3 regions of the Mesorhizobium newzealandense genome follow, and region 1 is predicted to be linked to each of the others. Evidence: riboswitches for the same ligand, from Rfam matches in the RefSeq annotation. Region 1 holds a riboswitch; each other region holds the start of a gene.

Evidence for each region. Region 1 has a riboswitch for cobalamin ahead of ACFSOZ_RS21155 (aromatic ring-hydroxylating oxygenase subunit alpha). Riboswitches for the same ligand answer to the same signal wherever they lie in the genome.
Region 2: another riboswitch for cobalamin. It lies ahead of ACFSOZ_RS37155 (DUF1636 family protein); the one in region 1 lies ahead of ACFSOZ_RS21155 (aromatic ring-hydroxylating oxygenase subunit alpha).
Region 3: another riboswitch for cobalamin. It lies ahead of bluB (5,6-dimethylbenzimidazole synthase); the one in region 1 lies ahead of ACFSOZ_RS21155 (aromatic ring-hydroxylating oxygenase subunit alpha).

Annotation. Positions count from the first base shown of each region.
Region 1 is NZ_JBHUGZ010000014.1:92,577-102,520, reverse strand. Features, by position in the region: gene bglA (beta-galactosidase BglA) at 1-632, shown strand, start outside; gene ACFSOZ_RS21175 (ABC transporter ATP-binding protein) at 659-1,771, shown strand; gene ACFSOZ_RS21170 (DUF680 domain-containing protein) at 1,859-2,095, opposite strand; gene ACFSOZ_RS21165 (DUF680 domain-containing protein) at 2,173-2,379, opposite strand; gene ACFSOZ_RS21160 (DUF680 domain-containing protein) at 2,456-2,653, opposite strand; cobalamin riboswitch at 3,159-3,359, shown strand; gene ACFSOZ_RS21155 (aromatic ring-hydroxylating oxygenase subunit alpha) at 3,474-4,721, shown strand; gene ACFSOZ_RS21150 (FAD-binding oxidoreductase) at 4,902-6,002, shown strand; gene ACFSOZ_RS21145 (FAD-binding oxidoreductase) at 6,068-6,814, opposite strand; gene ACFSOZ_RS21140 (molybdopterin-dependent oxidoreductase) at 6,811-7,422, opposite strand; gene ACFSOZ_RS21135 (DegQ family serine endoprotease) at 7,574-9,100, opposite strand; gene ACFSOZ_RS21130 (MBL fold metallo-hydrolase) at 9,358-9,944, opposite strand, start outside.
Region 2 is NZ_JBHUGZ010000030.1:625,637-635,580, forward strand. Features, by position in the region: gene ACFSOZ_RS37145 (substrate-binding domain-containing protein) at 1-371, shown strand, start outside; gene ACFSOZ_RS37150 (nucleoside hydrolase) at 629-1,603, opposite strand; cobalamin riboswitch at 1,887-2,093, shown strand; gene ACFSOZ_RS37155 (DUF1636 family protein) at 2,101-2,589, shown strand; gene ACFSOZ_RS37160 (ABC transporter ATP-binding protein) at 2,586-3,374, shown strand; gene ACFSOZ_RS37165 (ABC transporter substrate-binding protein) at 3,421-4,368, shown strand; gene ACFSOZ_RS37170 (FecCD family ABC transporter permease) at 4,444-5,490, shown strand; gene ACFSOZ_RS37175 (phosphatidate cytidylyltransferase) at 5,545-6,480, opposite strand; gene ACFSOZ_RS37180 (lysophospholipid acyltransferase family protein) at 6,480-7,142, opposite strand; gene ACFSOZ_RS37185 (hypothetical protein) at 7,139-7,582, opposite strand; gene ACFSOZ_RS37190 (phosphatase PAP2/dual specificity phosphatase family protein) at 7,579-8,904, opposite strand; gene ACFSOZ_RS37195 (bifunctional alpha/beta hydrolase/class I SAM-dependent methyltransferase) at 8,910-9,944, opposite strand, start outside.
Region 3 is NZ_JBHUGZ010000030.1:142,948-152,891, reverse strand. Features, by position in the region: gene ACFSOZ_RS34835 (class I SAM-dependent RNA methyltransferase) at 1-526, opposite strand, end outside; gene ACFSOZ_RS34830 (TlyA family RNA methyltransferase) at 523-1,287, opposite strand; gene ACFSOZ_RS34825 (hypothetical protein) at 1,345-1,500, shown strand; gene ACFSOZ_RS34820 (hypothetical protein) at 1,529-1,819, opposite strand; gene dxs (1-deoxy-D-xylulose-5-phosphate synthase) at 1,969-3,882, opposite strand; gene ACFSOZ_RS34810 (pirin family protein) at 4,025-4,945, opposite strand; gene ACFSOZ_RS34805 (DUF2277 domain-containing protein) at 4,980-5,246, opposite strand; gene ACFSOZ_RS34800 (exodeoxyribonuclease VII small subunit) at 5,358-5,609, opposite strand; gene ACFSOZ_RS34795 (histone deacetylase family protein) at 5,613-6,539, opposite strand; cobalamin riboswitch at 6,660-6,839, shown strand; partial or broken gene bluB (5,6-dimethylbenzimidazole synthase) at 6,940-7,599, shown strand; gene ACFSOZ_RS34785 (hypothetical protein) at 7,692-8,675, opposite strand; gene ACFSOZ_RS34780 (TetR/AcrR family transcriptional regulator) at 8,771-9,379, opposite strand; gene ACFSOZ_RS34775 (MFS transporter) at 9,501-9,944, shown strand, end outside.

The DNA.
Region 1 (9,944 bases):
ATCATGACGTGATGCGCCCGGCCTCGCGCTGGGCGGCTGGCGAAGCCGATCCGACCGCCTATCTCAAGGTCATCTCGGCGCTGCTGATGTCCTTGCGCGGCTCGGTCTGCATCTACCAGGGCGAGGAGCTTGGGCTCGGCGAAGCCGACCTCCGCTTCGAGGATCTGCAGGACCCCTACGGCATCCGCTTCTGGCCGGAATTCAAGGGCCGTGACGGCTGCCGCACGCCGATGGTGTGGGACGGCAGCGCCACGAATGGCGGCTTCTCCTCAGCAAAGCCCTGGCTGCCGGTGCCGGCCAAGCATCTGTCGCAAGCGGTCAATGTCCAGCAGGGCGACGAGACCTCGCTGCTCGAGCACTACCGGCGCTTTCTCACCTTCCGCCGCGCCCATCCGGCGCTGGCCAAGGGCGACATCACATTCATCGAAAGTGCGGGCGACACGGTCGCCTTCACACGCCGCGCAGGCAACGAGCAGATCGTCTGCGCCTTCAATCTGGGAGCTGAGCCAACCAAGGTTGACCTTGGCAACCGATCGCTGCAACCTTTGCCCGGGCACGGATTTTCGGGGCAGGCGAGCACCGGCTCCATACAGCTCGGCGGCTACGGCGCCTGGTTCGGACGCATCGACTGAATTTCAAAATCACTGGGAGGAAACCAATGGCCGATGTCACGCTAAGACAAGTGAAGAAGTCCTACGGCAATCTGAACATTCTCCACGGCATCGACCTCGATATAAAGTCGGGCGAGTTCATCGTCTTTGTCGGCCCGTCGGGTTGCGGCAAGTCGACTTTGCTGCGGTCGATCGCCGGGCTCGAGGAAATCACCTCCGGCGAACTCAAGATCGCCGGCGAGGTCGTGAACGACGTGCCGCCGTCGAAGCGCGGCATCGCCATGGTGTTTCAGTCCTACGCGCTCTACCCGCACATGACCGTCTACGACAACATGGCGTTCTCGATGAAGATCGGCAAAGAGAACAAGGCCGAGATCGACCGCCGCGTGAAGCAGGCGGCCGAAATCCTGCAGCTGACCAAATATCTCGACCGCCTGCCCAAGGCGATGTCGGGCGGCCAGCGCCAACGCGTCGCCATCGGCCGCGCCATCGTGCGCAATCCGAAAGTGTTCCTGTTCGACGAGCCGTTGTCGAACCTTGACGCGGCGTTGCGCGTCGCCACCCGCATCGAGATCGCCAAGCTCAAGGAATCGATGCCCAACACGACCATGATCTACGTCACCCACGACCAGGTCGAGGCGATGACGCTAGCCGACCGCATCGTGGTGCTCAAGGAAGGCCATATCGAGCAGGTCGGCACCCCGATGGATCTCTACAAGAAGCCCGGCAATCTGTTCGTCGCCCAGTTCATCGGCTCGCCGGCCATGAACATCCTGCCGGCGACCATCGACAAGACTGGAAACCCGACCGTCGTCAGCCATGTCGGCGGCCGCAAGGCGACGGTACCGATCGCCACGCCGGCATCGGCAAACGGTGCTTCGGTGAGCTTCGGCGTCAGGCCGGAGGACCTGACGATCGCCAGCGGCGCGGACTATCTGTTCGAGGGAACGGTGGACTATGTCGAGCAGCTCGGCGAGGTCCAACTTGTCTATGTCGACATCGGCCGCGCCGACCTGCCGCTGGTGACCAAGATGCCAGGCAATGTCGAGGTCAAGCGCGGGGCGACGCTGCGGCTGAGCGCGGACGCCAGCGACCTTCACATCTTCGACGCCGACGGGCACTCCTTCTCGCTCCGTCAGCCGGAAGCAAAGGCGGCCTGAGGTCAGGACATCGGAGGCGCATAAAAAGCAAAAAGCGGCGGGCACGGGCCCGCCGCTCTCTGTTTGGAGATCAGCTTCGGCTGTTGGTTAGCGGCCGAAGAGGTTCCGGTCGCTGCCCTGAGGGGCGGACTTCTGTACGTCGCCCGACGAGTTGAGCAACTTGTAGACGGGCGATTCGCTGTTGCGGATCGAGCCCGTATTCGAGACGTCGACGTTGACGGTCGCCTGCTTGTTGATGTCGGTGCCGCCAACATTGTCGTTGCCGGCATAGGCGCTGCCGGCGGCAATCAGAAGAGCGGCGGCAGTAAGAGCAATCTTTTTCATTTTTGATACTCCGGTATTTTCGAATTCGAGGCGGCAGGTTGACCCGCCGCCTCGCCGTCGGATGCTAGTTTCGGATGTCAGTTGTTGCCGAACAGGTTGCGGTCACTGCCATGGGTGACAGGCGTCTGCGCAGCCGGCTCGGACTTCTTGGTGGAAGCCGTGTACGAGTTGTCGACCGAGGCGGCAGGCTGGTTGGCGCCGTTGGAGCCAAAGTTGTCGCTTCCGGCGAAAGCGCTGCCGGAAATGGCCAGAACGGCGGCGGCAGCAATAAGGATCTTGTTCATTTCAGCTCTCCTGAATTTTGAATTTCTGGATTTTGCCAGGGCGGCGGGCGAGCCCGCCACCTCCTGGGAATCGGCGTTAGTGGCCGAAGAGGTTACGGTCGCTACCCTGGACAGGCGTCTGAGCAGCCGGTTCCGACTTCTTGATCGAAGCGGTGCGCGAGCTGTCGACAGCAGTGGCCGCCGCGGCGTTCGAACCATAGTGGTCGCTACCGCTAGCGAAGGCGCTGCCGGAAATGGCCAGAAGGGCGGCGGCAGTGAGAATGATCTTTTTCATTTTTTGGTACTCCAGTATCTTTCCGTCCGTCTAGCGGCGTGTCTTGGGATGAAATCGCGTCGTTCGGACCGCCCCGATGTGGGAAAGCCATCCAGCCATTTCCAATCACGAAGTTGTTCCGCGTGGACCAAGAATCTGCCACTTGAAATTGTGCCAAGAGCGTCTACACCAGTTGTTTTTCTTCGTAATATCAATTAGTTATGTAAAATCGGCACCCCGATCACCAACTGTGTCGGAGGCCCAGCGTTCACACCGTCCTGCACGCACCGTCAACAGAAACGAACCGTTCGGTTCGATTTTAGAGACTGCTAATAGTCACTTTTCGAAACCGTTAACCTTTCTTGGGCCCTGGCAAGGGGTCGGATTCGAGGAGATTGCAGCCGGCTATGGCTGCCGAAGAGATCGGATTTCGGCTCCGCAATCGCCAGCCGGAGCATTTCGCATGCGTGTCGCGCCGCATGGATACGATGTCGTTTTCATGCCGATGGCGCGCCCGCGATCGTGATTAGATCATGTCATCTCAGGTGCCGCTTCGTGACGACGAAGCGGAGAATTGGGAAGCCGGTCAGAATCCGGCGCTGCCCCCGCAACGGTGGTGGAGTTCAAGTCGCAACGGGAGACCACTGGGCAAACGCCTGGGAAGGTGTCGCGACCGTCCGCAAGGACACTCCAGAGCCCGGAAACCAGCCCGAGATATTTGAACTCGACTGATCGCGGTGGGCGGTCAAGAGGTGGATAGTGCATGTCCGGCGCTTCGCCGGCCTGCGTCCGATCCTTCCTCCATCACCACCAGTTCAGTCCTTGGCTATGAGGACAGGACATGGACGCGCGCAACGACATGCTGAGGCTGCTGCAGGGCCGCAGGAACGGCTTCTCGCTCGAGCAGCCCTTTTACACCGATCCCGACTATTTCAAGCTCGACATGGAGCTGATCTGGTATCGCGACTGGCTGTTCATCGGCCATGATTGCGAGCTGCCGAAGCCGGGCAGCTACATTACCGCGCAGATCGGCGACTATCCGGTCGTGCTTGTTCGCGACCAGAAGGGCAATATCAACGCCTTTCACAATTCCTGCCGCCATCGCGGCAGCCGAGTCTGCAATTCAGACAAGGGCACGGCGGCAAAGCTGGTCTGCCCCTATCACCAGTGGACCTATGAGCTGGACGGAAGGCTGTTGTTTGCCCGGCAGATGGCAGACGGGTTCGACAAGAGCCAGTTCGGCCTGAAGCCGATCGCCTGTGAAAGTGTCGGCGGCTACATCTTCATCTGCCTGGCCAAGGAGCCGGCGGATTTCGCACCGATGCGGGCGATGATCGAGCCCTACCTTTTGCCGCACCGGCTGCGCGAGGCCAAGGTGGCGTTCGAGTCGACCATTGTCGAGAAGGGCAACTGGAAGCTGGTCTGGGAAAACAACCGCGAGTGCTACCATTGCGCCGGCAATCACCCGGAGCTTTGCAAGACGTTCCCGGAGGCACCGACGGTGACCGGCGTGCAGGGCGCCGACAGCGACCCGGAAATGCTTGCGCACTGGGCGAAATGCGAAGCGGCCGGCCTGCCGAGCAAATTCCGCATCGATGCGGCCGGACAGTACCGCGCCACCCGCGCGCCGCTGCTGCGCGACGCCGTCAGCTACACCATGAACGGCAAGCGGGCGGTGAAGAAGAACCTCTCCGACACCGTCTCTGCCGACCGGATCGGCACCTTGATGCACTATCACTATCCGACGACATGGAACCACATCCTCATCGACCACGCGGTGACGTTCCGCGTGCTGCCGATCAGCGCCACGGAAACGGCAGTGACGACCAAATGGCTCGTCCACAAGGATGCGGTCGAAGGCGTCGACTACGATCTCGCCGAACTCACCCATGTCTGGACCGAGACCAACGACCAGGACCGCCGCATCGTCGAGGAAAACGCCTTCGGCATCCTGTCGCCCGCCTACGAACCAGGGCCCTATTCGGAGCTGCATGAGGGCGGCGTAATCCAGTTCGTCGAATGGTACGCGTCGTTCATCGGTCCGCGGCTTGCCGAAGGCGGCCGGCCGGCGCTGCGCAGCGTTGCCTAGTGCATGGCGCTCAAAAATGGCCCCTGGTTTTGAGACAACGACATGCAAGGAAACAAGACCTGAAGCGCGTCGCATGAATCCGTTTCGAAGCGACGCGCTTTGGTGCATGTCGCCCAAGAGTGCGCAGCGGTTTTGGGATCACGACATGCACGGAATAAAAGGGACAAGAGGATGAATGCGATGACGGACCTTGGCCTCTATCGCCATCTCGACCAGATGACGCCCTGGAACGACAGGCTCCAGGTGCTGGAAGTGATCGGCGTCAGTGACGAAGCGCCTGATGTGAAGACCTTCACCTTCCGCTCCGACAACCAGACCTGGTTCCGCTACAAGCCGGGCCAGTTCGTGACGCTGGAACTGCCGACCGCCGATGGGCCGCTGATGCGCACCTACACGCTGTCGTCTTCGCCATCGCGGCCGTTCTCGATCGCGGTGACGATCAAGGCGCAAGCGGGCAGCATCGGCACACGCTGGATGTTCGACCATCTGACGCCCGGTTCGCATGTGAAGGCCTATGGGCCGACCGGTGACTTTTCGCTGCACAGCCACCCGGCGGCCAAGTATCTGTTCATTTCGGCCGGCTCCGGCGTGACGCCGATGATGTCGATGCTGCGCTGGCTGAACGACTGCGCGCCATGGACCGATGTCGGCTTCGTCAATTGCGCCCGGCGCCCCGAAGAAATCATTTTCCGCAAGGAGCTCGAACTGCTGGGCAGCCGCATGCCCGGCCTGTCGCTCGGCTTCATGATCGAGGAGCGGTCGAGCCGCGAGGGCTGGTTCGGACATATGGGCCGCATCGACGCGATCCGGCTGCCATTGCTGGCGCCCGATTTCCGCGAGCGCGAAATCTTCTGCTGCGGCCCTGATCCCTTCATGCGCGCCGTGCGCGGCATGCTGGACTCTGCCGGCTTCGACATGACGAAGTACCATCAGGAGAGCTTTGCGGCGCCTGTCGTGGAGGAGATCCCGGCACCGTTCACGTCGCCGGCGGAAGACGGCGCCGCCGTCATCGTCGAAGCCGCGACGCCGATCCGCTTCGCGCTTTCGGATGTCGATGCCGAATGCGTCGCCGGCCAGACCGTGCTGCAGACGGCGCGGGCTTCCGGCGTGCGGATTCCCGCCGCATGCGAGTTCGGCCTGTGCGGAACCTGCAAGGTGAAGAAGGTCGCAGGCGCCGTCGAGATGAGCCACAATGGCGGCATCCTCGACCACGAGATCGACGACGGCTTCATCCTCGCCTGTTGCTCAAAGCCGCTTTCGGCGCTCGAAATCGAGGCGTGACCGATGGGCGATGCCGAGCCTCGGAACGGCGGCTACGAGAAACTTCTCGGAAGGACCGTGTCCGTTCAAACTCCGTAGCGTTCGGTGCGGATGATTTCCGCCGCAACGCCGGCATCGATCAGCGCCCGGGCGGCGGCCGAAACGAAGGCGTTGGAGCCGCAGACGAAGGCGACATCAGGCGGTCCGGGCAACCGCGCCATGGATTGTACCATCATGGCGACATCCACCCGCCGCGAATAATCGGCTGGACGGCGCGCGGCTTCGCGCGTCAGCGTCAGCACCAGGTCGAAGCCGTCCTTGCGATCGTCGAGGGCGATCAGCTCGTCACGAAAGATCACTTCGTCCCAGATCCGGGCTGAAAAGACCAGAGCGACGGGCACCGTCGAATTGCGCGCGACGCGATGACGGACCATCGACATCAAGGGCACGACGCCAGAGCCACCGCCGACCAACAGAAGTGGCCCGCCATCGTCATCGGGCCAGATGAAGTGCCCGCCGAGCGGTCCGCGCAGTTCGATTTCGTCGCCAACTGCCGCGATCTCGTGGAAGAATGGAGAGACCTCGCCATCGTCGAGTTTCTCGATCGCCAGTTCGATCACCCCGTCCGTCTTGGGCGCAGAGGCAATCGAATAGGAGCGGCGCGCCTGATAGCCGTCCGGCGCTGTCAACCTGACGTCGACATGCTGACCGGCCCGGTAGGTGAACGGCCGCGATGGCTGGAAAAAGAAGCTGGTGACGCGCGGCGTGCGCTTTTCGATACGGACGATCCCGGCCGTTTGCCATGGCGACTGCGGCACTTGTTCGTCGCTCATGGATCGTTCGTGTAGCGCTGCTCACGCCATGGATCGCCATAGATATGATAGCCGCGCAATTCCCAGAAACCCGGCTCATCGCGCTCGGTGAACTGGAGGCCGTTCAGCCATTTGGCCGATTTCCAGAAATAGAGATGCGGCACCAGCAACCGCGCCGGGCCGCCATGGTCCGACGTGATCGACTTGCCTTCGTAATACAGCGCGACCATCGCCTTGCCGGCGGTGAGGTCCTTGGTCGGTACATTGGTGGTGTAACCGTCGAACGAATGCGCCAGCGTGAAGGCGGTCGGCGGCTCGATGCCGGCATCGGCGAGAATATCGTCGATCAGCACGCCTTGCCATGGCGTGTCGAACTTGGTCCACGCGGTCACGCAATGGATGTCGCGTGTCATCTTGGTCAAGGGCAGGGCGTTGAACTCGGCCCAGTTCCATTTCTTGATCGGCCGCGGCCCGTGCTTCAGCGTGAACGACCACTCCTCGGTGCGCACCCGCAGCGTCGGGCCGGCTGACAGGACCGGAAATCCCTGCTCGAGATATTGCCCGGGAGGGATGCGCGCGTCGCCGTCGGTCGGCGGGCGCCGTCCGGAAAGGAAACCTCGGGTGACCATTGCGGCAATCCCCCTGTATCGGGCCATCTGTCAGCCCTCATGCAGTTTTCTCGAAGATACCGTGGCGGGCAACCGAAATCTTGACGAACGGGATCGGCGGGCTCGTTCGTCGCCGAGGCCGCCGATCCTGCACTCGATTGAGCGCTAAGTGTCAGCCATTGGCAAACGGCACCGCGACATAAATCTGGCCGCCGTCGCGCTCCAACAGCAACAGCACCGATTTCCTGCCGGATTTGCCGGCCTGGGCAATCGCCTGGGTAACCTGCCTGGCGCTCTTCACCGGCACCTGATTGACGGCGATAATGATGTCGCCGGCCTGGATTCCGGAAGCCGCGGCCGCCTTGTCGGGATTGACGCTGGCAACCACCGCGCCGTGCTGATTGTCGGCAAGGCTCATCTGCTGGCGAATGTCGGGCGTGATGTCCATCAGGCCAAGGCCCATCGCGGGGACTCGATTGCCTTGCCCGGCGCTGGGCGCACCGGACCCGTCGGTCACCGACGCGGTCTTCACATCGTCGCTGTTGCGGCCGACATCGACGGAAATCTGCACCGCCTTGCCCTTGCGCCAGACCTCAAGCGATTCCCGGGCGCCGGGCGCCACGTCGGCGACGGCCCGCGACAGGTCCTTGGGATCCTTCACATCCTGTCCGGCGAAGCTGGTGATGACGTCGCCGGTCTCGACCCCGGCGCTGGCGGCCGGCGAGCCGTCATTGACCTGCGAAACCAGCGCGCCGCCAGGATGATCGAGCCCGATGGCGCTCGCCACATCCGGCGTCACCGGCTGGATCTCGACGCCGAGATAGCCGTACTGGATGGAACCGTCCTTCATCAGCTTGGCGACCACCTTCTGGGCCTGGTCGGATGGAATGGCGAAGCCGACGCCGACGCTGCCGCCATTGGGCGAATAGATCGCCGCGTTGATGCCGACGACATTGCCGTTCACATCGACCAGCGGACCGCCGGAATTGCCATGATTGATCGGCGCGTCGATCTGGATGAAGTCGTCGAACGGGCCGCTGTGCAGATCACGGCCGCGCGCTGAGACAATGCCCGCGGTGACGGTGGTGCCGATGCCGAACGGATTACCGATCGCCAGCACCTGGTCGCCGGTCATCAGCCTGTCGGAGTCACCCCATTTGACGGTCGGCAACGGCTTGTCGGCTTTGACCTTGAGCACGGCGAGATCGTTCTTGGCGTCTCGGCCGACGAGCTTGGCGGGAAGCTCGGTGCCGTCGTCGAGCGTCACCTTGATCGAAGAGGCGCCATCGATGACGTGGTTGTTGGTGACGATGGTGCCATCGGCAGCGACGATGAAGCCGGAGCCAAGTGCCTCGGCGCGCTGCGCCTGTTCCTGCGGCGGTGTCCTTGGCGAGGGCATGCCCTGGTCGCCGAAGAACTGGCGAAAATATTCGTCGAACGGCGAATTCTCGAGCGGCATGCCGTCGTCCGTGCTTTCCGGCTGTGCCTTCATGACGGTGGTGACCGTCACCACCGCCGGTTTGTCGGCAGCCACGATGGGGGCGAACGAGCCGTTGGGTGCCGTGATGCCGGCGACAGGTGTCTGGGTCGTGGGAACGGCGTTGCCCGCACTTTGGGCGAAAGAGATGACAAAGGGGGATATGATCAGCGCAGCGCCCAGCAAGGCCGCGACGCGATGTCTGCGAAGGATATCTGACATGGTCGTTTGTCCGGGCGAGAGTTGATCCTGCGCTGTGGCCGCCTCCGTTGGAAACTGACCATCCGGCGTGTCGAGGGTCGCGATTGCCCGTCTCGCCTGGCACGGCAACCGACCGGATCGACAGCCCTGCATCTAGGGTGCGTATTGGCCCGATTTAGGGTTTTCAGGCGACCTTACGAAGATTTAATTTCCGGACGGCGGCCGGTCACAATGTCGTCAAGCGACGGGCCAGGCGTCTTCCCAGCCTCGCGGAGGCATCAGACCGCGCCGGTTCGCCCGAGATAGGCCGTTGCAATCTCGTGCATGCGCTTGCCGTCGAAGCTCGGCCCGTGACCGCCGTGGCCGATGCGGACCGGCAGGTCGAGCAGGCGTTGCATCGTGCGGCGATAGGCTGTTCGGTCCGAATCCGGCAGGTCGTCGATCAGCGTGTCGTCGTAGATGGCGTCGCCGCTGAAGAACAGGCCATCGGCCTCGTCGAACAGCGCGATCGAATCCGGCGAATGACCGGGCAGGTGCAGCACGCGAAACCGACGATCGCCGAGATCGACCACATCGCCCTCGTCAAGCGTCCGTGTCAGCGGCGCGGGTGGTATCGCATAGTCGGCGGCCTTCCAGCCCGGCGCAGGCAGTTTGGAGACGGCACCGTCGAGATCGTGGAACATGTAGGCGTAGGTCGCGGTGTCATCCATGCTCTCGAACTGAGCGGCACTCATCCTTGGCCCGGCCCGCAACGGGAATTCGTGCAGCGAGCCGACATGGTCGAGATGGATGTGGGTGGCGACGACCAGCAGCGGCTTGCCGGCCGGCGTTTCGATCTCCGGCGCCAGCGGACAAATGCCCATGC
Region 2 (9,944 bases), on a different contig from region 1:
AGCAGGCCGCCGACTGGGTGCCGGACAAAGCCCAGACCGCCTTCTCGGCCATGCTGCAGGCGCATCCCGACATCAAGGTGCTTTATGCCAGCAACGACATGATGGCGGCCGGCGCGCTGCTTGCCGCCAAGGGTGCCGGCAAGGACGTCAAGATCATCGGCACCGATGGCTTGCCGGGACCTGCCGGCGGCATCGAAGCGGTAGCGAAAGGCGACTGGGCGGCGACCTTCACCTATCCGACCGGTGCCAAGGAAGCGATCGAGATGTCGAAGAAGATTCTGCTCGATTGCGCCACTTCGGTGGAGCCGACAGTGACAGTGGAGACGACGGCGATCACGGCGGAAAATGCCAAGCAGATGATGGGGAAGTGAGGGGAGCCAGCCACTAAGGTTGGATATGACAAGGCCCCGCGCGGGGCCTTGTTGTGTTTTGGAGGCAAGACCAATCCTGCAAAGAATGGCTGCTTCGCGCCTGATGACAGTCGCAGAGATCAGTTTACCGCTTCCTCAAAGCAGACATCGTTGGCACGCATAGCGCGAGCGGTCGTGTGACCTACCTTCCCGCCGATTGGCCCGAAGAACGCCCAGTTGTCTCTTGCTGCCTGCTGTATCGTCGCGAAGGGTGCGGGTCACGCCTTGTTCTTGGTTAGACGCTCCAGCGCATCCACAATCAAATCGCAGAATTTTTGATGGTCGAGCTTCATCGCCACGGTGTGGCGGAAGTCGACCTGCTCGCTCGCCGTGCCCCCGAAATGGTGCATGCCACCCATCTTCTCGAAATTGCAGACGGTCATGCCCTTGGTCCACCGGCCGGCAAGCTCGACGCGGATATCGGCCTTCTCGGTGGTGAAGACGGTCGGGTCGATCATAGCCGCGACGCAGCACGCGTCATGGACGGCGGGATACTCGATCTGCAGGAGGCCCCCATGCGTGGTCGCTATGAACTCCCAGATATCGAGGATGAACTTGGCTATCTCGCCGCCGACGGCGCGCACCCGGTCCTGAAGCTTCGTGGTGGCGAGCGCCTGATGTGTCAGGTCGAGACCCACCATGGTGACGTCCCATTTGGCCCGGAACACCACGTCGGCGGCCTCCGGATCGGCATAGACGTTGAACTCCGCCGCGGGCGTGATGTTGCCCCTGGTATAGCTTCCCCCCATCGCGACGACCCGTTTCACCCGCTCGACGATGCGGGGGTCCTTGCGCACGGCAAGCGCGATGTTGGTGTAGGGACCGACCGGCACCAGAGTGATCGTCTTTGGCTCATGCGCCATGACGGTGTCGATGATGAAGTCGACGGCGTGCCGCTTGTCGAGCTCGAACGAGGCGGGCGGCAGTACGGGGCCGTCGAGCCCGGTCTCGCCGTGGATCTCGACGGCCAGCACCTGATCGATGAGGAGCGGCCCGGGAGAGCCCTTCGCCACCGGCACCTTGATGCCATAGGCGGTGCATACGGAAAGCGCATTGCGCGTGGTGTTCTCGACATTGTGGTTGCCCGAAACCGTAGTGATGCCGAGGAGATCGATCTTCGGATTGCCTGCCGCCAGCAGGATGGCGATAGCGTCATCATGCCCAGGGTCGCAGTCCAGGATGATCTTTTCCATATGGCACCTCCTCTGCCGGCCGAGCCTGCCGCGACTACAGACTGCCGCCGCTTGCGCCGTCAAGGTTCTCGCCCTCGGCAACCGTAATGCCAACTCGCTCTGCCCCCCGGCCACCTTCTACCTCCGGCGGCGAGCCCGTTCCGAGCAGCTGCCACTGCCGCCGCCGTATTGCGCGACAAGCGGGGTTGACATCGTCGGGGAATATCGCTTCAAATGTAATGTTATTACATTTAGATGGAGCAGCGACGTCGCAAAAAACCATTGCGATGCGATCGATGGAAATCTACGCTGGGCCGGTGATGGTCCCCTGGCCGCAAGGCAAGGGGTGAAAAGGGAACACGGTGAGATCCCCAAGGGTCGAGGCCGTGGCTGCCCCCGCAACTGTAAGCGGCGAGCAAAATCCGTAAATGCCACTGGCCGGCAAGGCTGGGAAGGCAGGATGGCGCCACGACCCGCGAGCCAGGAGACCTGCCATCAGCATGAGTTGACCGGACGGGGTGTGCCGGGAGGAGACGTGGACGTCGGTCTTGTCGGCCGATTCGCCAACTTCCTTCCGTCGCCAATCGAGAAAGACGGAAAAGTTGGACGGCGCTACCGATCGTATTCACCGCATTATTGTCTGCACGCTTTGCCGCGACGTCCCGACAGGGATCAGGTCGGGTGAGAATCTGTGCACCGATTTACGTTCCCGGCTCTCGGCCCACCATGAACCCGCCGTGGCAAATGGCTTCATTGTCGAGGGCGTGGCTTGCATGGCCGGCTGTGCACGGCCCTTGACGGTTGCCTTCCAGGCATCGGGCAAGGCCGCCTATCTCTTCGGCTCCATCGATGCGCAGGCCGATGTCGGCGATCTCGTGCGATTCGCCAAGCTCTATGCTTCGCTCGCCGATGGCTGGTGCAATTCGGGACAGCGCCCGGCGGGATTGGCCGGCAAGACGCTGGCCCGCATCCCGGGTCCGGGCAATCTGGCGGGAAACAGCCGATGACAGCGCCGGTTCTCGAAGCGCGTGACCTCAGTGCCATGGCGAATGGCCGAGATATGGTCCATGCGGTCAGCCTCTCGGTGGGCGCAGGTGATCGCCTCGCCATCATCGGCCCCAACGGCGCCGGCAAGACCACGCTGCTGCGCATGCTGTCGGGCATGCTGCGGCCAAGTTCCGGCGAGGTGAAGCTTGGCGGGCGCCGGCTGGACAGGATTTCGGCCGCCGAGCGCGCACTGCAGATCGCCGTGGTCGGCCAGACCGACCAGCCCGATCCGCGGCTGGCGGTGATCGACTATGTCGAGCTTGGCCGGGTTCCGCACGCCGGGCTAAGGCGCAGGAGCGACGAACGCGACATTGTCGTCGACGCGCTGCGCCGGACCGGCCTGCTGCCGTTGCTTGGCCGCACCATCGGCTCGCTGTCGGGTGGCGAGCGCCAGCGCGCCCAGCTGGCGCGCGCCATCGCGCAGGAGCCAACAATTCTGTTCCTCGACGAGCCCACCAACCATCTCGACCCGCGCGCCCGCGGCGAACTGCTCGAACTCGTGGCCAGCTTCGGCATGACGGTGATCGCGGTGCTGCACGATCTGGCCCTGGTGGCGCCCTTCGCTACCAGGGTCGCGGTGATGAACAATGCCCGCCTGCAAGCGTTCGCCGCGCCGCGCGAAGCGCTGACCCAACAGCTGATCCGCGAGGTGTTCGGCGTCGACGTCTTTCGTCTGCGCCATCCGACTGAAGACCGCGAACTGACGGTGTTCGAGGTGCCGAACCGCGCCGTGCCGACATCCTGATCGAAGCCGTTCCGCCCAATCCCTGTTCAACAACGGAGCAATACCCTTGAAACGCCTCGCTTTTTCGCTCGTCTTCTCGCTGCTGGCCTCGACAGCTTTCGCCTTCCCTGTGACCGTCGACAGTTGCGGCAAACCGCTGACTTTCGACGCGCCGCCGAAGCGCGCCGTCATCCATGATCTCAACATGGCCGAGATGGCTTTCGCGCTGAAACTGCAGCCGTCGATCGTCGGCCTGACCGGCATCACCGGATGGTACAAGGTCGGCCCCGAATTCAAGGCCGAGCAGGGCTCGATCCCTGAACTCGCTCCCAAATATCCGACGCTTGAAAACCTCGTCGCGGTCGAGCCCGATTTCTTCTTCGCCGGCTGGTACTACGGCATGAAGCCGGGCGGCGAAGTGACGCCCGAAACGCTTGCCCCGCATGGCATCAAGACACTGGTGCTGACGGAAAGCTGCGTCCATCTCGACAAGAACCGCCCTGCCGCCTCGATGGACCTGCTCTATGGCGACGTCGAAAAGCTGGGCAAGATTTTTGGCAAGGAGGCTGAGGCGCAAAAGCTCGTTTCAGGCTGGAAGACGCAGCTCGCCGACATCACCGCCAAGGTCGGCGACCGCAAGGGCACGCGGGTGTTCCTCTATGATTCCGGCGAGGACAAGCCCTTCACCGCGGGCAAGTTCGCCATCCCCAGCGCCATGATATCAGCCGCCGGCGGCGACAACATCATGGCCGACATGGACACCAGCTGGGGCAACACGGACTGGGAAACGGTGGCCTCGCGCAATCCGCAATTCCTCATCCTGCTCGATTACCAGGACGGCGGCGGCTACAAGAAACTGCTCGATTTCCTGAAGGCGCATCCGGCGATGAAAGAAACGGACGCGGTCAAGAACGAGCGTTTCGTCGCCCTGCGCTATGCCGAGCTGACGCCTGGACCCGCCAACATCGAAGCGATCGACAAGATCGCCAAGGCGATGCATCCGGAAGCATTTTGATGCATGTCGCCCAAAAGTGCGCTGCGGTTTTTTGGCAACGACATGCATGAAGAAAAGATCCGGGAAGTGCGTCGCATGAGCCCTGATGGACGCGACGCATTTCCAGGCTTGCGACACAAGGCATTCGCACTCGCCATGATGGTGGGAGCGGCGGCGATCGCCGCTCTCGCCTTGCTGTCGATCGCCTATGGCTCGACGCTGATTCCGTTGACCGACGTCGTGGCTTCGCTCGGCCATGCGATTGGACTGGGTGGACACGACGTGTCCGGCCCGGTCGGCAAGATCGTCGTCGACCTGCGGCTGCCGCGCACGATCCTGGCCATCTGCGTCGGCGCCGGCCTGGGCGTCGTCGGTGCGCTGCTGCAGACGGTGACCCGCAATGATCTGGCCGATCCGTTCCTGTTCGGCCTGTCGTCCGGCGCCGCTGCAGGCGCGGTTTCCGTCATCACCGTCTTCGGCGACAGTTTTGGTATCTGGACGCTGCCGGTCGCGGCTTTCACCGGCGGCATACTGGCTGCCGGCGTCGTCCTGCTGCTGGTTGCGCGGGTGAGGGGGCAAGGGCCGGAGCGGCTGATCCTCGCCGGCCTTGCCGTGTCGTTCATGTTCACCGCCTTGACCAACTACCTGGTTTTTGCCGGCGACCAGCGCGCCGCCCACTCGGTGCTGTTCTGGACGATGGGCGGGCTCGGCCTGGCACGCTGGGACAACATCTGGCTCGGCGCGCTGGGTGCGGGCACCATCCTGGCTTATGCGCTATGGAACCACCGCCGGCTCGATGCTTTCCTGGCCGGCGAAAATGCCGCCGAAAGCCTTGGTGTGCCGGTGGCGCGGATGCGCAGGATGACCTTCTTCGTCGCCGCGTTCGCGACGGCGATCCTGGTCTCGGTCGCCGGCGTCATCGGCTTCGTCGGACTGATGATCCCGCATCTGTCGCGGCCGCTGGCGGGTCCTTTGCATCTGCGGCTGGTTGCCAGCTGCGCGGTCTTCGGCGCGGTGCTGTTGCTGGTTAGCGATCTTCTCGCCCGAACCTTGCTGCCGCCGCAGGAACTGCCGATCGGCATCATCACCAGCTCGGTCGGAGCGTTCTTCGTCGTCACCATGCTCATCCGCAATCGGCTCTGATCGCGGTGGGCCCTATCGCGATGGGTCCTATCGCGATGGGCAAGAGTTCCCGCCTCAGACCGTCCAGAAATAGCGCACGATGTGAAAGAAAACCGGGGCAGCGAAGACCAGGCTGTCGGTGCGGTCCATCATGCCGCCATGGCCTTCGATCAGATGGCCCCAGTCCTTGACGCCCTGGTCGCGCTTGATCGCCGAGGCGACCAGCCCGCCCAGAAAGCCCATGGAGCAGGCGATGAAGGCTACGGCTGCCGCCTGCAGCGGCGAGAACGGTGTCACGAAGGACAACAGCGCGCCGAGCAGGCTCGCCGACACCAGTCCGCCGATCAGACCTTCCCAGGTTTTCGACGGCGAGACGTTCGGCGAAAAACGGTGCTTTCCGAAGAGCTTGCCGAAGATGTACTGCAGCACGTCGCTGCCTTGCACGACGATGATCAGGAAGGCGATGAGCAACAGGGTGCGGCCTTCGAAGCCCGGCACATTGAGGGTCAGCAGCGCCGGAACATGGCTGACGCAATAGACCGAGATCATCACCGCCCATTGCTGCGCGGCGATCCGCTCTAGAAAGCGCTCGGTGTCGCCATGCAGCGCGGTGATCGCCGGCATCAGCAGGAAGCAGTAGACCGGAATGAAGATGACGAACAGCCCGTACCAGGCGGTCCACACCAGCCAGTATTGAAACGGAATGATGATGCCGAACATGCCGAGCAGCACCCAATGGTCGCTGCGGCTTGTATGCGTCAGCGTCACGAATTCGCGCAGCGCCGCGAAGGAAATCAGCGCGAACAGGATGGTCATGCCGTAGCGGCCGAAGAAGAAGGCGACCGTCATCAGCGCCACCATCACCCACCAGGCGTTGATGCGCTGCGTGAGATTGACCAGCGTTGAACTGAGCGGCTTGGGCGCCCGCGCCGAAAGTATCGCGGCAATGATGCTGGCGGTGGTCAGCACCGCGAGCAGGCCGATGATCAGAATGGAAATCTCGTGGCGCATCAATCGTCTCGCTCGGGACGCGGGTTGAGCGCCAGCAGCGTGGCGTGGGCGCGCTCGAGAAAGGCGCGGCGTTCTTCGCCCGGGCCCACCGCAACCGGTGCGCCGAAGACGACGCGGCACAGCAGCGGCACCGGCAGGAACTGGCCCTTGGGCAGCACGCGCGACATGTTCTCGATCCAGCACGGGATCAGCTCGACCTCAGGCCGCGCCATCGACAGATTGTAGAGCCCGGAGCGGAAGGCCAGCAGCGGCTCCTCGGTCATGTTGCGGGTGCCCTCGGGAAACAGGATCAGCGAATGGCCCTGGTCGAGCACCGAGAGCATGATCTCGATCGGGTTTTCTTCAGGTTTCGTCCATTGCCGGTTGATGAGCACCGACGACAGCATGTCCTCGGCGATGAAGCGGCGCAGCCGCGACTTTCCCCAGTACTCGCCGGCAGCAACCGCGTGGGTGATCGCGCGTTCCTTTTCGCTCAGGCAGGCCGACAGCAGGATGAAGTCGCCATGGCTGGTGTGATTGGCGAAATAGATGCGCTGCCGGTCGGATGGCAGACTGCCATTCCAGATCGGACGCACCCCGGTCACCACCCAGGCCAGCGCCGAGAGACCGACGGAGGTTACGGTCTGCAGCAAGGTGAAGGTCTTGAGCGAAAGCTTGTTCATCGCGGCGCCCAAAACCCCGCCGTCAGGAGCGCTGCGGCAAACAGGGCCAGGGCTGCGCGCTGTTTGAACAGCAAGCGACGGGTGCCGGCCATGCGGTCATCGAGCGGGCGTGTCGTGGACGGCGAAGGTTTCAGGCGCATGCGCGCCAGTATGTCATCCACCGCGGCGCCACCGGAAGCCTCGTCTTTGTGGCTGGCCATCAGCCGGAACAACAGTGCGTCGAACACCAGAAGCGCCGACAGCGCCAGCACCGCAACCGCGCTCGCGGCCGAGACCGACAGTGGGATGGCCGCGCGCAAAGCCTCGAAAGCGCCGCGCGCCGAAGCAGCCAGGGGCACAAGAATACTGGCGGTCACCACAACCGCAGCCGGCCATGCGGCCTGCTGCATCAGCATGCGGGCGAAGCGACCGGCGCGTTCCTGGTAGGCATTGCCCGTCATGACGCCGCCCGCTCCGTGGCCGCGGCGAGATGAATCGGCCGGCCGGTGGCCATCAGCATCTCGTGGGCAAGCGTCGGCGTCCTGGCTCTGCCGGTCGCCACCAGCCATTCGGCGACAACGCCGGCGCTGCGCTGGAAACCGAGCGCGCAGCAGACCAGCACAGTGCCGTCGCGGCGCGCGCTCTCAAGCGCGCTGGCGGCCTGCTGCTGTACTATTACCGGCGGCGGCAACAGATCGATCATCGGAAAGCTGATCCAGCGGCAGTCTGTCCCCGCCGGCTTTTCAAGTTCGGCGGCAAGATCGATGACCGTGCCAAAGCCGTTGGCCTCGCTTGCCGTCGGAAAGCGACCGAGAGAGACGCCATCACGGACGGCGACGTGCGGTGGCAGCTTGCGCGTCCATATCGCGGCATTCACACCAGCGCCCAACCGGTAGGGCCAAAGCAGGACGCGGCTTGCCAGGGACACATGGCCTTCCGCAGTCTTCTGGAACACCTTTTCACCGGCCCCGGAATAAGCGAAGGCGACGATAGCCAGCGCCAGCGCCGGCCAGAGCAGGAAGAGCGCTGTGGCGGACAAGACGGCGCCGAGCGCGGCGCCGGCCAGCGCAAGGACGGCGCCCAGCGCATAGAACAGCGCCAGCCGGCGCGCTTTCGCATCGCCGGTCAGCCGAGCGGCTGAAAACGGCAACGCGCCGGAGCGCGGAAACAGCCACAGGGCGAAAAACCCGAGCAGCGCGCCGGTCGGGATGTCGATGAAATGATGTTGCCAGGTCGTCAGCACCGAAGCGCCGATCAGGAAGCACCAGCCATGCCAGAGCGGCAGGAGGAGGCCGCCGAGCCGGTGGCGCCAGTGGTCCCAGATGATCACCAGCAAAGCGATGTGCAGCGAGGGCGCCTGGTTGAACGGCTTGTCGAAACCGCCAAGCACGGCAAACAGGAAGCCGGGCAGGCCGGTCGTTGCAGGCCGCACGAACGTCGCGGTCAGCGGGAACAGGATGAAACAGGCGACGGCGACGATCTGCGCGGTGAGATAGCGCCCGGCCAGGCGGTCGACGCCTTGCCTGCTGTCGTTGAGCAGCAGCGACAGTCCGTAGAACAGGTTGATCGACCAGTAGGGCACGATGGTCCAGGCGAGGAAAGGGATGCTGCGCTCCCAGGAGAACACGATGCTGCCGACATCGTCGCGCCGCGACGCCAGCCAGTTGGCGAAGCCGTAGGAGAGGTAGAAGAACGGCGCCAGGAAGGCCAGCCAAAGGGCTGCCCTGACGACCACCCGGCTGTAAGGCTCAGTGCGCACCGTGGATGCAAGCGATGACACCATCCTGTTCAGCGGCGCCGTGCGACCGAGACGGTGAAGATGCCCCACTGGTCGATGCGCTGGTCGAGCTTCTCGAAACCGGCGGCTTCGACGAGCTGGTCCATCTCGCCTTGCGTGCGCCGGCGCATCACCCAGGCCTGACCGCCGCGATGCGAGGTCAGGCTGCGGGCGATCATCTCGAGCTGCGGATGCCACGGCTGGTTGGTGTAGAGCAACAGGCCGCCCGGCTGCATGGCGTGGGCAAGCCCGCCGAGCGAGCGGGCGATCATGGCGTTGTCTGAAAACAGCTCGTAGAGGCCGGAAACGATGGCGAGATCGGGCGCCGGATCGATCGAGGCGAGCATGTCGGCATCGAAGGCGTCGGCGCGCTGGAAGGAGACGCTGGCCGGCAACTGCCGCTCGGCGATCAGCTTGCGGCCAAGCTGGACATTGAGGTCGGAATAATCCTGCAGGCGCACGCTCGCCGGCTGGTCGGGGCTCTTCACGATGGCATCGAGAACATAGCGGCCGTGGCCGGCGGCGATGTCGAGAATGTGCGCCGGCCGGCCGGCGGCCTTGAGCGCCGCCAGGCAAGAGCCGATCAGCTCCTCGAGATGCAGCTTGCGCTGGCGGATGCCGCGCCAGCCGATGGCTTCCAGGAAGATGCGGTCGACGGCGCGGCCAAGAGGTGTAAGGCCCCGCGCGTCGTTCTCGTAGACGTAGTCCAGCGTCGAGCCGGAATCGAAGCCGGTGGTGATGCCCGCCTTCATACCCGACGATAACCAGGCGCCCATGCGGATGGAGGCACGGCTGAATGCCCAATAGAGGCCCTTGGGCGACAAAAGATCGAGCGGCGAGGCAAGCCTGTCGGCCTCGTCGCGCGTGTAGCCGGTGATATCCGCCTGCTTCAGGTCGACCGGCGCATCCGGCGCGGCGACTTGCTTGGCCAGGAACGGCCGGATCAGGTCGAGGGCCTGCGCCCGGTCGCGCTCGCCCAGCGTGTCGTGGAAAAAACCCGGCAACACATGGCGCTCCTTGGTGCGGCTGCCGAGATTGACGAAGAA
Region 3 (9,944 bases), on a different contig from region 1:
CCAGCCGGAACGATTTGGTGGTGGCGCAGACCAGTTCGGCGAGCGCCTTCAGCCGATCGAGCGCGCTGACGATCTCGGGCAGCGAGATCGGGCATTCCGATATCGAGATGATTTCCGGCGACAGATGGCGATTGAAGCCGAGCAGCATGCCTGTATCGGTGCGCCGCGCGGCGAGCACGACACGGCGGCGCGTGTGCGGCGCGCAGGCGACCAGTTCGCCGATGTCGCAATCGATGCCCTTGCCCTTCAGGGCGTGCACCACCTTTTCGCGTTTCCACTGGCGATAGGCTTCGGCTTCGAAATGCTGGAGGGCGCAACCGCCGCATTCGGTGAAATGGCGGCAGGCGGGATCGATGCGCAGCGGCGAGGCTTCCAGCACCGCCATCAGCGTGGCGCGATCTCTTTCGCGCGCGGCGTTGACGACCTCGCCGGGCAGTGTGAAGGGAATGAACAGATCACCGCTCTCGGTCTCGGCGATGCCGTCGCCCTGGGCGCCGAGTTTCCTGATGCTGAAGCGCGCGCTCATCGATCCTTGATCCCACCGAGCAGGAATTCGCGGTTGCCGTCGCCGCCTTCGATCGGCGACAAATGCATCCCCAGCGAGCGCCAGCCGGGAACGGCGTCCAGCCAATCCTGCAGCAGGCCGGCGACACGGGCGGCATCGTAGGGATCTTTCAACAGGCCGCCCTTGCCAATCGCTTCGCGGCCCGCCTCGAATTGCGGCTTGACCAGAAACATGGCGCCGGCACCAGCCTTCGCGATGGCGAGCGCCGGCGGCAGCGCCAGTTTCAGCGAAATGAAGCTGACATCGGAAACGATGAAATCCGGGACCCGGCCGGCCAGATCGGTGACTGTGAGATCGCGCGCGTTCAGGCCCTCGATGACAGTCACACGCGGATCGTTGCCGATATCGGGATGCATCTGGCCATGCCCGACATCGATGGCGGTGACATGGGCCGCACCGCGCTCGAGCAGGACCTGGGTGAAGCCACCGGTCGAAGCGCCGATGTCGAGTGCTTCGCGGCCGGCGGGATTGAGGCCGAAATGGTCGAGCCCGCCGATTAGCTTGAGCGCCGCGCGCGACACATAGCCTTGCGCCGGATCATCGATGGCGATCAGGCATTGCGGTAAAACGTTCTGGCCGGGCTTGCGCGCGATGACGCCGTCGACGGTCACCGTACCGCGTTCGACCGCGTCGCGAGCGCGCGAGCGGCTGGCAAACAGCCCGCGCTGGACGAGCAGGTCGTCGAGCCGCTGGCGGGCGCTGGCTGGCAAAGGCAAGTTCATCGGCCTTCATGGCGAAAGCTGGTCGCGAAGGCAAGGACATTGGCGCAAGGAACATCGTTGGAAGCCGTGCGAACCCATCATGCCGTTGCGCCGCTTCTCGAGCATCGCATCGAGCCCGGCACAATGCTTGCCGATCGACCATTTCGATGGTCTCTCGACACTTACGACGACCTGCCGCGCGATGGCCGCTGCGTGCGCGCCATGTGGTTCTGAAGCGCGCCGCTTGAACGGGCGACATGCCCTAGAAAATGGTTCGCGAAACCTGGCGATCGACGGCTGGAGACAAGCCATCGTCACGATCCCCCGAAGCCTGCTCGCGTGGAGGCTCGGGCGCAACCGCAGGCGCCGGACCAGGGTCCGGCACGACCAGCTGCGGCACCTGCTTATAGGAAAAGCCGCCGCGGATATCGCCCATCTTGCCGGCGATGATGCCCATGGCCGCCTTTTCAAGGCTGCGATCATAGCGCGTTTCGGCGGTGGCCGGCGCGACGATGGCCGCTGAAAGCGCCACGCCGCACAGAAGCGTTCTCATTGTTGGTTGTCTCCCTGCCTGATCACGGTCTAGCAGGGCGCCGTTGAAAAACGGCCAAGAGACAGGGTAAGCAAAGCGCCAAACGGCAGCCTTAACAAGGCGTTAAGACGTCAAGCCGGCAAACTGATTCAAGCCCTTGAGATTTTGATTCAGGCGCGCTGGGCGCTGGCTGTATGGCCGAGGGCGACGAACACCGTGCGCACGATGCCGGCGGCATCTAGACCCGCATCGGCGTACATCTTCTCCGGCTTGGCGTGGTCGCTGAACGCATCGGGCAGCACCAGGGGGCGCACTTTCAAACCACTTTCCAGCAAGCCCTCATGGGCTAGAAACTGCAGCACGTGGCTGGCGAAGCCGCCGACGGCGCCCTCCTCCACCGTCACCAGAACCTCGTGCGAGCGAGCCAGCCGGCGGATCAGATCCTCGTCGAGCGGCTTGGCGAAACGAGCATCGGCGACCGTGGTGGAAAGCCCGGCCGCGCCAAGCTCCTCGGCGGCGATCAGGCAATCCTGCAGCCGGGTGCCGAAGGACAGGAGGGCGACCTTGCTGCCTTCCCTAACGATACGGCCCTTGCCGATTTCGAGAACCGAGCCACGCTCCGGCATGTCGACGCCGACACCGTTGCCGCGCGGATAGCGGAAGGCGATCGGGCCGTCATCATAGCTCGCCGCGGTGCGCACCATGTGGCGCAGCTCCGCCTCGTCCGCCGCCGCCATCACCACGAAACCCGGCAAGGTTGCCAGGAAGGTGGTGTCGAAGGCGCCGCAATGGGTGGCGCCATCGGCGCCGACGAAGCCGGCGCGGTCGATGGGAAAACGCACCGGCAATTTCTGGATCGCAACGTCGTGGACGACCTGGTCGTAGGCGCGCTGCAGGAAGGTCGAATAGATCGCGGCGAACGGCTTGTAGCCTTCGGTGGCGAGACCGGCGGCGAAGGTCACCGCGTGCTGTTCGGCGATGCCGACATCGAAGGTCCGCGACGGAAACGCTTCGCCGAACAGGTCAAGGCCGGTGCCGCTCGGCATGGCGGCGGTGACGGCGACGATGCGGTCATCCTCACGCCCTTCCTGGACCAGGCTTTCAGCGAACACCTTGGTGTAGGCCGGTGCGTTGGCCGGCGCCTTGGCCTGCGCGCCGGTGATGACGTCGAACTTGTTGACGCCGTGATACTTGTCGGCGGCGGCCTCGGCCGGCGCATAGCCCTTGCCCTTCTGGGTGACGACATGGATCAGCACCGGGCCTTCGCCATTGTCGCGGACATTCTTCAGGACCGGGATCAAATGTTCCAGATTGTGACCGTCGATCGGGCCGATGTGATAGAAGCCGAGCTCCTCGAACAGCGTGCCGCCGGTGACGTAGCCGCGTGCGTGTTCGACCGCCCGCGTGATCGCGCGGTCGGCGCGCTTGCCGAGATAAGACGACAGTTTCTTGCCGAAGTCGCGCAGGCCGACATAGGTCTTGCCCGAGGCCAGACGCGCCAGATAGGCGCTCATCGCGCCGGTCGGCGGCGCGATCGACATGTCGTTGTCGTTGAGAATGACGATGAGCCGGGCATCGAACGCGCCGGCATTGTTCATCGCCTCGTAGGCCATGCCGGCCGACATGGCGCCGTCGCCGATGACGGCGATGACGTTGTTGCGGCCGCCGGAGAGGTCGCGAGCGGCGGCCATGCCGAGGCCGGCCGATATCGATGTCGAGGAATGAGCGGCGCCGAAGGGATCGTACTCGCTCTCGGCGCGGCGGGTGAAGCCGGACAGGCCGCCCTCCTGGCGCAAGGTGCGGATACGGTCGCGGCGGCCGGTCAGGATCTTGTGCGGATAGGCCTGATGGCCGACATCCCAGATCAGCCGGTCATCCGGGGTGTTGAAGACATAGTGCAGCGCCACCGTCAGCTCGACCACGCCAAGACCGGCGCCAAGATGGCCGCCGGTGCGGGATACCGCGTCGATCAGCTCGGCGCGAAGCTCGGATGCCAGTTGCGGCAGTTCGCTCTCGGCAAGCGTGCGCAGGTCGGCCGGGATGCGGACCTTGTCGAGGAGCGGCGTATGTGGCGTTGCGTTCACGGGTAGGCCTGCTCGGGCTTTCTGTTCATGGGCGGGATAGGCCGCCGGCCGGCGAAAGTAAATGCGTGTCAGTGACGCGGATCAGGCTGTGGTTCTAGCTGTTGGGCATGATCTCTTCCGAAAACCGGTTCGGGATCATGCCCTAGCTTTCCGGCAGCGGGATGAATTCTTCCTCATCGCCGGGAACGATATCGAAGCGGCCCGTCTTCCATTCCTGCTTGGCCTGCTCGATGCGCTCCTTCGACGACGAGACGAAATTCCACCAGATGTAACGCTTCGAGCCGAGCGAGGCGCCACCGAACAGCATGAAATGCGCGCCAGTCTGCGACGACACAACGATCTCGTCACCCGGCCGGAACACCAGCAAGCGCTCGGCCGGGAAAACGTCGCCTGAAATCGAGACCTCGCCTTCGAGCGTGTAGATGGCGCGCTCTTCCGCGTCGGCGGGAATCTTTACGCTGGCACCGGGCGCCAGGCGCAGATCGGCATAAAGCGTCTCGGAGTCGGCCCTCACCGGGGACCGCAGCCCCTGGAAATCGCCGATGACGATGCGCCCGCTGACGCCTTCGGCATCGATCTCGGGAAGTCGAAGTGCCGCGGTGTTTTCGAACACCGGGGCCACTTCTTCCTTGCCGTCCGGCAATGCCAGCCATGTCTGCAGGCCCGAGACCGACATCGGCGCGCCACGCAACTCTTCGGGCGTGCGTTCCGAATGAACGATGCCGCGGCCGGCGGTCATCAAATTCACGTCGCCGGGCTGGATGACCATTTCGGTGCCGAGTGAATCGCGATGCCTGATCTTGCCGTCGAACAGGTAGGTCACCGTCGACAGACCGATATGCGGATGCGGACGGACATCGAGCGCCTGGCCGGCGCGCAGGATCGCCGGGCCCATGCGGTCGAAGAAGATGAAGGGCCCGACCAGCCGCCTTTTGGCGGTCGGCAGCGCGCGGCGCACCTGGAAACCGCCAATGTCCTTGGCGTTCGGGATGACCATCAGCTCGATCTGGTCGCTGGCAAAGGCATCGCCGACTTCAGGGTCTTTCCCAGGGAAGAAGCTCATGCACTCTCCTTGTCAGCGGCCGTGCCTACTTGCGTCAGGCAAAACGGACCGCGGCTTTTGCCCGCGCCTTGGCCGCCACCTCTTCGCGATTGCGGGGATGCTGATGGGTTTCGAGGGAATCGAGAAGCTCACGCGCCGATGCCGCGATGGCCTCGACGGCGTGGTCGAACGCGTGCTGGTTCTGTTTCGAGGGCCGTGTCGTTCCGCTCAATTTGCGGACAAACTGAAGCGCGGCGTCGCGCACCTCGTCATGGGTTGCAGGCGGATCAAAATTGAACAGGGTCTTGATGTTTCTGCACATCGTTTCCGAACCTCCTCTTCCTGAAGCCGTTTCAATCGAGACGAATTCCATCCTCGATCATGATCATGTCCAAAAACCGGTGAGGCAAAGACCATCGTTCGGGAGCATGCCTCAGTCGGCGTCGAGCGGCTCCGTTCCAACAGGCTTGCCGTCGCGCGACAGCCTGATCTTCTCGACCTTGTCCTCGGCGGCCTTCAGCAACCGGTCGCAATGTGCCTTCAGCGCCTCGCCGCGCTCGTAGATGCGGATCGATTGGTCGAGCGGCACGTCGCCACGCTCCAGATCATCGACGATCTTCTCCAGCGCGTCGAGTGCCTGTTCGAAGCTCATCGCCATGATGTCTTCGTTGGTCTCACCAGCCATCATTCATCCTTTCATCAGTCGCCCGACATGGGCGGCGACCGAAAATGCCAGTCCCTGCAGATCGTAGCCACCCTCGAGCAGGCTGACGAGCCGGTTGCCGCTGTGGCGCGTGGCGCGCTGCATCAGCTGGCCGGTCGCCCAGTCGAAATCATCCTCAGTCAGGTTGATTTCGGCCAATGGATCGCGGTGATGCGCGTCGAACCCGGCCGAAATGATGATCAGGTCCGGCGCGAAATTGTCGAGCGCCGGCAGGACCCGCGACAGGAAGGCGTCGCGGAAAACCTCGCTGCCGGTCTGCGGCGCCAACGGTGCGTTGACGATGTTGCCGGCGCCGGTCTCGCTCTTTGCCCCGGTGCCGGGATAGAGCGGCATCTGGTGCGTCGAGCAATAGAGCACCGTCGGATCGTCCCAGAAAATATCCTGCGTGCCGTTGCCGTGATGCACGTCCCAGTCGACGACGGCGACGCGCTCGACGCCATGTTTCCTCTGTGCATGGCGCGCCGCGATCGCCGCCGTGTTGAAGAGGCAGAAGCCCATGGCCGTGGTCTTTTCGGCATGGTGGCCGGGCGGCCGGGCGGCGACGAAGACATTGTCGGCGCGGCCTGTGAAAACGTCGTCCACGGCAGCGTTGGCAGCACCAATCGCCGTGATCGCCGCCTGCCAGCTCTTCGGGCTGGCGGTGGTGTCGGCATCGATGCGGGCAATGCCAGTGTCGGGAATGGATGCGCGGACGCGGGCGACGAAATCGGCGGGATGCGCGTAGAGGATGGTGGCCTCGTCGCCCTCCGGCGCCTGGACACGATCGAGCGTGGCAAAAGCCTCGTCGTCGAGCACCCGCTCGATGGCGCGCAAGCGGTCGGGCCGCTCGGGATGGCCGGGCGGCGTGATGTGCTCGAGGAAGATCGGATGGCTGTAGAGACGGGTGGTCATCACCCTAATCTAGTGACCCGGATCGACAAAGGCCATGCGCAGGCGGTTGATGACTGGGGAAAATCACGCCTGCGTCCTTTGGTTTCGCTGCAGGCATTGGCGTCGTCAGCGCTTCGGCGTAAGGTCGTGTCGCTGCCTGGTGCCCGCCGCAAGCGGGAGAATCGGGAACACGGTTAAATTCCGTGGCGTGCCCAACGCTGTGAGGGGGACCGCGCCGGTAAATGCCACTGTCGATGACGGGAAGGCACCGGACGCGGGTTGATCCCGAGCCAGAAGACCGGCCTGGCAGACATCGTCATCCGCATGGTCAGGCGGACGGCATCAGAGCGATGTGCCTCCACTTGCACGCACAAAGTACGCTTTGACAGTTGGAACTGCTGCAATCGCAAGGGGACACGCGATGCCGGAACACATGACCGCTCCAGTTGGCGACGGATTTGACCAGAGTGCGCGCGATGCGGTTTACCACGCCATGTTCACGCGGCGCGACGTCCGCAGTCATTTCCTGCCGACCGCGCTCGACGATGACGTTCTGGCGCGGCTGCTGCTTGCGGCCCATCACGCGCCCTCGGTCGGCTTCATGCAGCCGTGGAACTTCATCGTCATTCGCGACGCCGAGCGACGGCAGAAAGTGCGCGACCTGTTCCTGGCGGCGCGCGAACAGGAGTTGCCAGCCATCGCGGAAGAGCGACAGGCGCTCTACCGCAAGCTCAAGCTGGAAGGCATCTGCGAAAGCGCGCTCAACATCTGCATCACCTGCGACCGGCAGCGCTCGAAGGGTTCGCCGCTGGGGCGCTGGCACAATCCCGAGATGGACCTCTACAGCACGGTCTGCGCGGTGCAGAACTTCTGGCTGGCGGCGCGCGCCGAAGGTGTTGGTGTCGGCTGGGTCAGCATCATCGAGGCGCAAGCGTTGAAAGACCTGCTGTCAATTCCCGAGCATGTGACGCCGGTCGCCTATCTCTGCGTCGGCCGCGTCTCGGAGTTCGCGCCAAAACCGGACCTTGAAACGCATGGCTGGGGACGCCGCTTGCCGCTGCCGGAGCTGATCATGAGCGAGATTTTTTCCGGGCAAGGCGAAGTGCCGCTCAAATCGACCGTAACGCGCCTCAACGCCGTCGGCGCCGCACCGGCGACGGCGGCCGCCGCTGATCAGTGTGTCGCGCCGGCCGTACCCCAGCGCGAGCCGTCGAAGGAGGCCAGCGCCTTGTCCTTGAGCTCGCTGAACTTCGACGACGCCTCGGCCAGCCGGGCGTCCCACTCGGGATCGGGCACCTGGCCCTCGATGGTCCTGAAATAGACCTGCATCAGGCAGGCGATGGCGAAGGGTTCGATGAAGGCGGCCTTGAAGGCCCAGGCGAAGACGATGGCGAGCACGAAGGCCCAGCCGGCGAGTTGCCCGGGCATGAGGAAAAGAATGGCGCCGGCAGGCGCCAGCATCAGCAGGAAGATGACGAAGGACACCCCCCACATGATGACCGCCAGCCAGACGGCGTTCTTGACCATGGTCTGGCCGTTCTGGGCGTAGAGCACGACGCCTTGCCGCGCCGTCTCGAACGGCGAGGCTGAATTGATGCGGATGTTGTAGCCCAGGATGATCTCGTCGACATAGGTCAGAGACAGGCGGATCACCGTGTTGATGAAGGAGACCAGGCCGCCCAAGCCCGGAATTGGCAGGAAGGCGGCGATGCCGCCGATCAGGCCGGTGATGGCGCGGATGGCACCCTTGACCAGCTGGTCGACGACGAAAAGGATGTTGGCCTCGGCAAAACGCCGGGTGACGATGTCCTTGGCGTAGGCAATTTGGTCCTGGCCGTCGGGAATGTCGCGGCCGTCGATCAGATGGACCATGACGGCGATATGGCCGGCCTTGACGACGTAGAGGATGTATTCGCGGATCCAGTAGACGGCGATCGAGACGACGCCGAAACCGACCACGCCGCCCCAAAAGGCAAAGGACAGCGGGCCGTCAGGATCGGTGGAGATATGGCCGACGCCATAGCCAACGGAGGCGCCCGTACCGGTCGCAATGATGTAGGCCAGCGTGATGCCGAAATAGACGATCATGCGAAAGAGAATGAAGGGCCAGGTCCGCGTCATGATGGACACTGACCTGCCGATATCGAAATCCCACATGCCCCGAATCTCCGCTTCAGAGATGGCGCGAGAGGATGCGCTCAAACCGGCTATTGTCAATTGCGGGCAATGGCGCCGAACCGCCTATGTGGATTTCAGTTCGGCTGCGGATCGGGCTTTTTGAGCAGGCCTTCGAGCAGTTGCTTGAACGCCGTCACCACCTTCTTCGACGTCGCTTCGGGGTCGCTCGAATTGGCGATCCGTTGCGCCGCCTGACTGCTCGCCCCGTTGATCAGCCGCGAGGCGGTTTCGGGGTCGAGGCTGGGGACGACAACCCCCTCCTCCTGCAACGTCGTCAGATGGCCGGTCATTGAAGCGATGCACGCATTGGCATTCGGCCATTGTGCCGGATCCCCCAGCACGGCCGGGCCGTCCCGGAACATGATGCGCTGGATTTCCGGCTCCAACGCCATCTCGATATAGGTCGTGCATTCGTCGACGAAATGCTGCCAGCGGGTCGGCGCTCTCGACGCCACTTCGTTCACGTGCGCCGCCATCTCGCCGTCGATTTCGGCGATGACCGCCTGCAGCAATCCCTTCTTGTCGCCGAAGTGATGATAGAGTGCGCCGCGCGTCAGCCCGGCCGAGGCAGTGAAATCATCCATCGAGGCCTGGGCATAGCCGATCGTACCGAAGGCATGGCGGGCCGCCGCGATCAGCTTGGCGCGGGTCTCGGCGATCATTTCCTTGCGAGGTTTGTGCATGGCTTCTGGACCTATTAACATACGCACCGTATGCCAATTGACATACGCGGCGTATGATCTATCTAACAATCATACGCTTCGTATGTAATTGTCGAATCTGCCTTTGTCGAGGAACCGGACCATGCAAAATCCCTATTCGGAAATCTTTCGCGCTCCCGGCGCCAAGGGCTTTGCAAGCGCGGGCTTCATGGCGCGCCTGCCGATCGCCATGGCGCCAATCGGCATCGTGGCGATGCTGTCGCAGACGCGCGGCGAGTACTGGCTGGCCGGCGCCGTTTCCGCGACATTCGCGCTGGCCAACGCTTTCGTGGCGCCGCAAATATCAAGGCTCGTGGATCGCCTTGGCCAAACACGGATCGTCGTGCCAACCACCATCATCTCCGTGCTCGCTTTCGCGGTCCTGATCGCGGCAGCCAATCAGGACTGGCCGGTATGGACGCTGTTCGTCTCGGCACTGCTGGCCGCGGCCATGCCCAGCATACCGGCAATGGTGCGCGCGCGCTGGACCGAGATTTTCCGGGGGCGGCCCCAGATGAACACCGCGTTTGCCTTCGAGTCGGCGGCG